DNA from 2 places in the Chitinophaga sp. 01L420 genome. Region 2 is predicted to be linked to the other one. Evidence: riboswitches for the same ligand, from Rfam matches in the RefSeq annotation. Region 2 holds a riboswitch; the other holds the start of a gene.
The links. A riboswitch is a leader RNA that binds a small molecule or an ion and turns the genes downstream of it on or off. The one in region 2 is predicted to bind S-adenosylmethionine.

Region 1 (5,990 bases), on a different contig from region 2:
ATGGTGTCAACTATATCATCAATGCCTATACGAATGGCACCGGTCTGCGGTATCCGGTAATTGATTCAGCACTGTTGTATGTACATTCACCTGCCTATAAAGCCGGAGTGCAGCATTTGCTGGAGCAGGTAGAGGAGAAAGACAGGCAGGATGATTTGTTTTTCCAGCCATCGCTACAGCTGGCACTTGGATTACTTACGCTCAGCCATCGCGATGAAGCTGCCCGCTACGAGCCTATGTCGGCCACTAACGGAGACGCCTATAGGCAAATAAAGAAAACCGACTGGAGTAAATATCCCTATCCGGCCATGCTGATCCTGGGAGCCAGCCCGGTAGCCAAAGAATTGCTGAGCGAAACCGGGAAAAGCCGTTGCCGCACCGGCGCCGGGTTATATCAAAAAGGCCTCGCACCCTTTATTATTGTGTCTGGTGGGCATGTAAGACCAGTAGGTACACCCTACTCAGAGGCAGTAGAAATGAAGAAGTACCTGGTCAACGAGTTGAAAATACCTGCCGCTGTAGTCATGATAGACCCTTATGCGCGGCATACCACCACCAACGTACGTAACGCAGTACGCATTGCATGGAGAAGTGGTATCCCGGTGAACAAACGGATGCTATGCGTATCTGATGCGATGCACCTGGTATATGTTACCAGCCCCCTGTTTAAGCAACGCTGTATGACCGAACTGGGATATATGCCTGCGGCAGACATCGAACAGACAGATCTTTATTATTTGTCGTTCGTACCGGACCTCCGTTCCCTGCAGGTGAATGCCTTCGATCCACTGGATCCCTGATACACAATATTTCGTTCACTTATTCGTCTTTCATATAAACCTTACAACACAAAACTATGTCTGATCAATCTATCCAGCCCTTGTATACTATCCTTGGAGCAGGAGGTATCATCGCCAATGAACTGGCTGCAGAACTCGTGAATAATAAAAAACGGGTTCGCCTGGTAAGTCGCTCCCCCAAATCAATTGCGGGCATTACCGACCTGGTAGGGGCTGACATCACGGATTATGAACAAACAAAAAATGCAGTAAAAGGAAGCAGCATCGTTTTCCTCACGGCAGGTTTGAAATATGACATCAAAGTGTGGAGCGATGCCTGGCCTAAGATCATGACCAACGTGATCAATGCCTGCAAAGAAGCCGGCGCCAAACTGATTTTCTTTGATAACGTATATTCTTACGGGTTAGTAAACGGCCCAATGAAAGAAGATACCCCTTATCAGCCTTCCAGCAAAAAAGGGATCGTTCGTGCGGCCATTGCCAAACAACTGATGGACGAAGTAAAAGCAGGTAAAATCACTGCTACCATTGCGCGGGCAGCTGATTTCTATGGCCCCGGCGCAGATAAAACCGGCTTCCTGAATCTCCTGATCATCGATAAATTTAAAAAGAACAGCTCAGCAATGTGGCTGGGAAAAGATAACCAGACACATAGCTACACCTTCACACCAGATGCTGCGAAAGGCTTATACCTGCTTTCCCAGGATGATACTTCCTGGAACCAGGTATGGCATTTGCCTACCGCCAATCCTGCACCGGATGGTAAAGGTTATGTAAACCTGATTGCCACCCAAATGGGCGTAAAACCCAAATATATGAAGCTGGGTAGCTTTATGCTAACACTCTCCGGACTGTTTGATCCCACCATCAGAGAAATGAAGGAAATGCTTTATCAGAGCAACTATCCATACATACTGGACTCTTCAAAATTCGAAAAACACTTTAATGTAAAACCCACTTCCTATGAAGAAGGGATCCGTTTAACACTGGCAAAACAGTAGTCTACTAATTTTGTAGGAAAATAAATTTGGTAGTTAATTTTTCTGCATTATCTTTGCACCAGTTCTTTAAATAGCTTATCAAGAAAGGAGGAGGGACATGGCCCGACGATACCTTAGCAACCATCACTGCGCAAGCAGTGAAAGGTGCTGCATCCATCCCGGTTTAATTACCAGGAAAGATAAGTCAGATTCTAAGTTTTACTATACATTATTATCTATATAATGATAAAACTCATCTGGCTCCCAGGTGAGTTTTTTTATGCCCCTGCCTACCCTTGATATGCTCATTTAACGGACCTGTTTAATCAATTTTCATCAAACTAAAAATCAAAAACAGATGAGCACAATTACTGAACTGATCCACTCTATTCCCGTAGACCCTCACACCGGCGCCATTGCTGTGCCTATTTATCAAACCTCTACGTTTGTGCAGGAAGCACCCGGCGTCAATAAAGGATATGACTATGCCCGCTCCAATAATCCTACCCGCGAAACAGCGGAGAAGATTATTGCCAAACTGGAAGGCGGTGCCACCGCATCCCTGTTCTCCAGCGGGTTAGCAGCCATTGATGCGGTAATTAAACTGCTAAAATCCGGCGATGAAATTGTAGCGGTAGATGATATCTATGGCGGCGCTTTCCGTCTCTTTAATAAAGTATATGAGAAGTTTGGTATCAAAGTAAACTACGTGGATACATCTGATACCCAGGCGGTCTTCAATGCTATTACGCCCGCTACCCGTTTAATATGGCTGGAAACACCCACCAATCCCACGCTGAAAATCTCTGATATCGCTGCTATTGGCCGCATTGCAAAGGCACATAATTGTTTGTTCTGTGTAGATAATACTTTCGCTTCCCCCGTATTGCAAAAGCCATTGGAGCTGGGCGCTGACCTGGTGATACACAGTGCTACCAAGTACCTCGGCGGACATAGTGACCTGATTGCAGGAGTGGTAGTCGCTAAAACAATACCACTGGGAGAGGAGATTAAATTTTATCAGAATGCCTGTGGGGCTATTCTGTCGCCCTTCGATAGCTTCCTGCTGATACGTGGTATCGAAACACTGCACCTGCGCATTAAACAACATGGTATCAATGCACAGGCGCTGGCAGAATACCTGGAGAAACATCCGGCAGTAGAAAAAGTATTCTATCCCGGCTTACCTTCCCATAAAGGGCATGAGCTGGCAAAGCAGCAGAGTAAAGGGTTTGGAGGTATTATTTCTTTTACATTGAAAGATGATACCACTGAAGCAGCTACTGCATTTGTTACGTCTACTCACTACTTCAAACTGGCGGAAAGTCTGGGTGGTATCAAGAGCTTACTTTGTCATCCGGCAGCGATGACCCATAAATCTATTCCTGCAGAAAAAAGAAGAGCGGCCGGCGTAAGCGATAGTCTGATCCGTTTGTCGGTAGGACTGGAAGAAACAGCCGATCTGCTGGCCGACCTGGAGCAGGCCTTTACGAAACTGCCGCTGCCCGCCCACGCAGAAAGCGTGTTGTCAGCATAGCTGCTACGTTGTCGCCGGTGGCATTGAGAATGGTAGCCAAAGGATCTACCAGTGTACCAATAATCATCAGCGGTGGCAGGGCTTCTACCGGGAATCCGTAGATACTCATCACCAGCAGCTCGCCGATATAGCCGCCATTGGGGATGCCGCCTTCCACGATGCTGGCGATAACAGTAACGCCTAGTGCCATCAGAACAACAGAAGGACTGTCGAAACTTTTACCAAACATGGCAAATACTACCGCCATTTTTATAATAGAAGAAATACTGGAGCCATCTTTATGCAGGGTGGCTCCAAGCGGCACCACCACATTACCGATATCCTGCGGAACACCCATTTTGGCTACCGCTTCAAGGTTGGCCGGAATAGTAGCAATGCTGCTGCCCGTGCCCACTGCTGTAAGGGTAGGTATAATATTATTTTTCCAGAAGATTTTAATACCCGGTATTCCTCCGGCCACAAACGCATACAGACTGAATCCGAATATAAAGTAGAAAATACCGAAGCCGTAATAGATACCCAGGGAATGCGCGTAGGTGCCAAACAGTTGAGGACCCACGGTGCCTACCTGGTAAGCGAAATAAGCGCCTAAACCAACAGGTCCCAGTTTCATGATCACGCCAAGCACTTCTTTCATCACTTCGTTGCCGGAATATAAAAACTGCCGGAAAGCTTTACCGGCCTCGCCTACACGCATGGCAGCAAACCCGGTGAGACCGGAAAAAATGATGAAAGGCAGCATATTTTTGCGCGACAATAATTCATAAAACTCACCCACTGTGAGTAATCTGCTCAACTGTTCCCCCCAGTTGCCCGGTTGCTCTATGTTGATGTTTTTTGACAAGGCTACCTGCTGATGGATCGGGAATAACCATACTGCCACAATGGTCAAAAACGCAGATATCAGAATGGTACTGAGGAATACCAGCGACATCATGCCCAATATTCGCCCCAGTTTATTGCCGGCATCGATATGCGCAATGGCATTTGCAATACAGAAAAATACCAGCGGTATGATCACGGTGAACAACAGGTTCAAAAAAATATCGCCTATCGGCTTTATAATGACTACCTTTTCTCCGAATATAAGCCCGGCAATACTGCCAGCTATGATACCTGCCAACAGCCAGAACATGCTGCTGTACGTTTTAAGAAATCCCATGAATGAAATTTATATTATACAAGATAGGCAAATGTATCTGATCATTGAACAATCAGACATGATTATTGTTTATGCTCATAGCAAACCAATATGTTAGTCATGAAAAGCTTGCTGCTCTGTTTGTTGCTGCCCTTTTTTTTCCAGGACCGATCCTACACCATAGGAGAGGTGATGCGCAATGCCAGGCAACTGCAGAATGACAGCACACCGGTTAAGATTACCGGCTATGTGACGAAAAAACTACGCGACAATAATTACCTGTTTGAAGACAAAACTGCAGAAATTCAAATAGATATTGACCCCAGGTATCTCCCCCGCAAACCATTCAATGACAGAGATGCGGTAACCATCAAAGCCCTGGTACAATACGAAATCAACAAACCCATTACCCTCAAAGTAAATCAGGCGGTTAATAACGATTAACGGAGATGACTATATGATTTTTACCACGAAGCTGTAAATACTCTTCATACTTACCAGGATCACAATCACTGCTACCGCTACCATAATTGTTTTGGCAGAAATTTTATTGGATACCCTTGCCGCAATAGGAGAGGCAATGGCACTACCTACTACCAGCCCGAGTACGGCGTCCCAGTGCACATGATAAAGCACGGTGATGAAAGTGAGGGAACTGAGCATGGCAATAAAAAAGCGGGTAGCCTTTACCGTGCCCAGTGAAAAGCGGGGGTGTCTGCCGCCGGCAATCAGCGATGATAATACAATAGAACCCCAGCCGCCGCCGCCGATAGCGTCTATAAAACCGCCACCAAAGCCCAGCAAACCAATTTTCTTTATTTTTTTAGTGACATGTTTTTTGCGTTGTGCCCGGATAGCCCGTAACAGAATCACAGTACCCAGTATCAGCGTATACAGCGATACCAATGGTTTGGTATACATCGCATAATGTTCCAGGGAAGATAACAGGTAAGCACCTATCACTGCTCCGGCGATACCTGGTAATATCAGTATTTTGAAAAGCTTTTTGTTGACATTACCCATCCGCTGATGCATCCAGCCTGCAATGCCGCAGCTCAGGATCTCAGAAATATGTACCGCTGTACTGGCGGATGCCGGCGGAATACCCATGGACAGGGAAAAAGTAGTGGAAGTAATGCCGTAAGACATGCCTATGGCGCCATCAATCATGGCAAATATAAAACCAGCTATCAGGAAATAATAAAAAGTAGGAGGTACGTCTTCTACATAAGTGCGGAATGCAGGTGATTGCCACCAGGAGACACCCAAAATAATCGCCAATAGCAGAATGCCCCCCAAACCGTATAGCCAGCGCTGTTTTTTGTAAGCACGGCTTTCGTTGGCGTTGCTGTTTTCGGGTGGCAATGATGCCGTTGATACTGCTGTTGTCGTGGTTACCGGGGTAACCAGGGTGGTAAGTTCTTTCTCCATTTTTTATAATGTGCCGGCCTTAATTCACCACAAAATACATAAACTCTATGAAATAAGTAGACTACTTATAAAAAATTACGAATTATGAATTACGAATTACG
Region 2 (2,495 bases):
CAGGTGTGGGGCGGCATAGGACAAAGCTTATACTTGTGGCGCAGGTGAAAATAGATCTCCTGCAACTGCAAAGCATATACGTCGGCATGCGGCTCCTCCAGCATCCCTGCCTGTCCGAATAACAGGGCTTCCAACTGCATTCCCTGGTGCCGGTGCCGCATGAGCACTACATGTGGCAGCGATTGTGCCACCTGCAGCAAGGGCAGGGCATTAATGGGCATGCCGTAACTCTGCGCCACTGCCCAGTAACAGACTTCTTCCCAGTTAAAATGGTTGCTTTGCAGCCAGGCGCGCAGGGCTCCCATCTTGCGCTCCCAGCGCTCTGCCAGCAGCCGCTCTTTCCAGCTAAGCCAGGTCAGTTGTGGTACCAGCGCGGCATGTGGCGCACAGGGCACAAAAGGTGTCAGCTCCCGCAACTGCTCATAACGCTGCAGCAACAATTTGGGAATATACTGCTGTAACTCCAGGCAGGGCACTCCCGGAATACGATCGGCCGGCATATCATGTACAAACACTACATGCAGAATGATACGCCCATACTGCAGGTTATGTTGATGCCCATGCCGGAACCAGTCGGAAGTTCTCAGATGCAGCTCTACCTGCCCTACCCATAAAGTAGTGCCGATCCTGATTTTTGCAGCCGAAAAATCAGGTCCACTGTGATGATTATGAAGTCCTGGATATAAGATCTGAACGGGTTCTCCACTGGTAGTGGTAAGATGGTCCTGCTTAAATAGCCGGAACGCCCAGATGTGCTGGAATAGCTCCTCAGAGAGCAGCGGGTTAACAAACATAAAGACATGGTTGGGTGTAAAATAATATCAGCTAAAGGTAATAAAACATCGTTTAATAAATAAATTCCCGATTCAATTTGGAAATCTGATCAAAGTGATATTACCTTTGCGCCAGTTCTTACACATCACTTATCCAGAAAGGCGGAGGGACTTGGCCCTGCGATGCCTTAGCAACCTTTCCTGATTTTACGATCAGGAAAAAGGTGCTAATTCCTGCCCCGGTGCAAATCGGGGAAAGATAAGTTGGCAGAGATAATACTTCACAGATATATATAACTTTCTAAAGGAGCTCTTCCAACACCATGGGAGAGCTTTTTTTATGCCCTCCCCACTCACCTTTCATGGATTTGTTGTTGTTTAAGTTGATCTTTAATGATAAAGTTGCAGCAGATAATTGTGCACATTGAACATCATTAAAAATACTTAATAACATGAAAACAGCTACACAACTGATTCATAGCATTCCGATAGACGAACTGACAGGCGCTATTTCTGTGCCTATCTATCAAACATCCACCTTTGTGCAGGAATCACCCGGCATAAATAAAGGCTTTGAGTTCTCGAGGGCAAACAATCCCACAAGAAAAGTGCTGGAAGACCTGATCTGCAACCTGGAAGAAGGGTTTGCCGGATTTGGGTTTGCCAGTGGTATGTCGGCCATAGATGCGGTACTGAAGCTGTTAAAGACCGGCGATGAGATCATGGCGGTGGAAGATACCTACGGTGGCATCTTCCAGATATTTAACCACATGTTTGAACGCTTCGGTATCAAAGTTAATTTCGTAGATACCAGCAACATCGATAAAGTACTGGCCGCCATTACGCCCAATACAAAAATCATCTGGCTGGAATCCCCTACCAATCCAACATTGCGCATTTCTGATATCAAATCTATCAGCAAAATCGCCAAACAACATAATATCCTGCTGGTAGTAGACAATACTTTCAGTACGCCTTTACTGCAACAACCCTTAACACTGGGCGCGGATATCGTTATCCACAGCGCTTCCAAATATCTTTCCGGTCACAGTGATGTGATTGCCGGACTGGTAGTCGTTAACAGCAAAATACTGGCAGACCAGATCCGCTATAATCAGAATATTTCCGGTAGCATCCTCAGTCCTTTTGAAGCATGGCTGACCATCCGCGGTATTGAAACACTGTACCTGCGCCTGGAAAAACAATGCAGCAATGCCACCGCTATCGCTAACTGGCTGGCCGCCCACCCCGCTATCGATAAGGTATATTATCCCGGACTGGCTACTCATAAAAATCATCATATTGCCCGTAAACAACAGAAAAATTATGGCGCACTGGTGAGCTTTTCCCTGAAAAGCGACAATATCAAAAATGCCATCCGCATTGTAAACGCTACCAAACTATTTAAACTGGCTGAGAGTTTCGGCGGCGTGAAAAGTATGCTGGCCCATCCGGCCACCATGACACATCGTAACATACCGGAAGAGTTCCGGAAAAAAACAGGTTTACAGGATTCCTGTATCCGTTTATCAGTGGGTATTGAAGATGCCGAAGATCTGATCAACGACCTGAAACAGGCGCTGGATAAATTAAATCATCCGGCCGGCAAGCAAATTACTGTTTTACAATAAAGCCCTTAGTGGTTAGCACACCACTTTGGCCTTCAGAAACTGATCATCTCTGAATTGCCAAAGACTAATTGCTGAGGGTGCAAGCTCAAAA

Region 1: it holds a riboswitch for S-adenosylmethionine, as region 2 does, so the genes downstream of both, AC1DP6_RS26775 (trans-sulfuration enzyme family protein) here and AC1DP6_RS31930 (trans-sulfuration enzyme family protein) in region 2, are expected to answer to the same signal.

The regions. Positions count from the first base shown of each region.
Region 1 covers NZ_JBFTSK010000037.1:26,769-32,758, forward strand. Annotated here, with positions in the region: gene AC1DP6_RS26765 (YdcF family protein) at 1-800, shown strand, start outside; gene AC1DP6_RS26770 (NAD-dependent epimerase/dehydratase family protein) at 857-1,801, shown strand; SAM riboswitch class I at 1,874-1,987, shown strand; gene AC1DP6_RS26775 (trans-sulfuration enzyme family protein) at 2,139-3,317, shown strand; gene AC1DP6_RS26780 (dicarboxylate/amino acid:cation symporter) at 3,268-4,479, opposite strand; gene AC1DP6_RS26785 (NirD/YgiW/YdeI family stress tolerance protein) at 4,579-4,902, shown strand; gene AC1DP6_RS26790 (sulfite exporter TauE/SafE family protein) at 4,912-5,889, opposite strand.
Region 2 covers NZ_JBFTSK010000054.1:65-2,559, reverse strand. Annotated here, with positions in the region: gene AC1DP6_RS31935 (DUF2851 family protein) at 1-794, opposite strand, end outside; SAM riboswitch class I at 921-1,039, shown strand; gene AC1DP6_RS31930 (trans-sulfuration enzyme family protein) at 1,226-2,404, shown strand.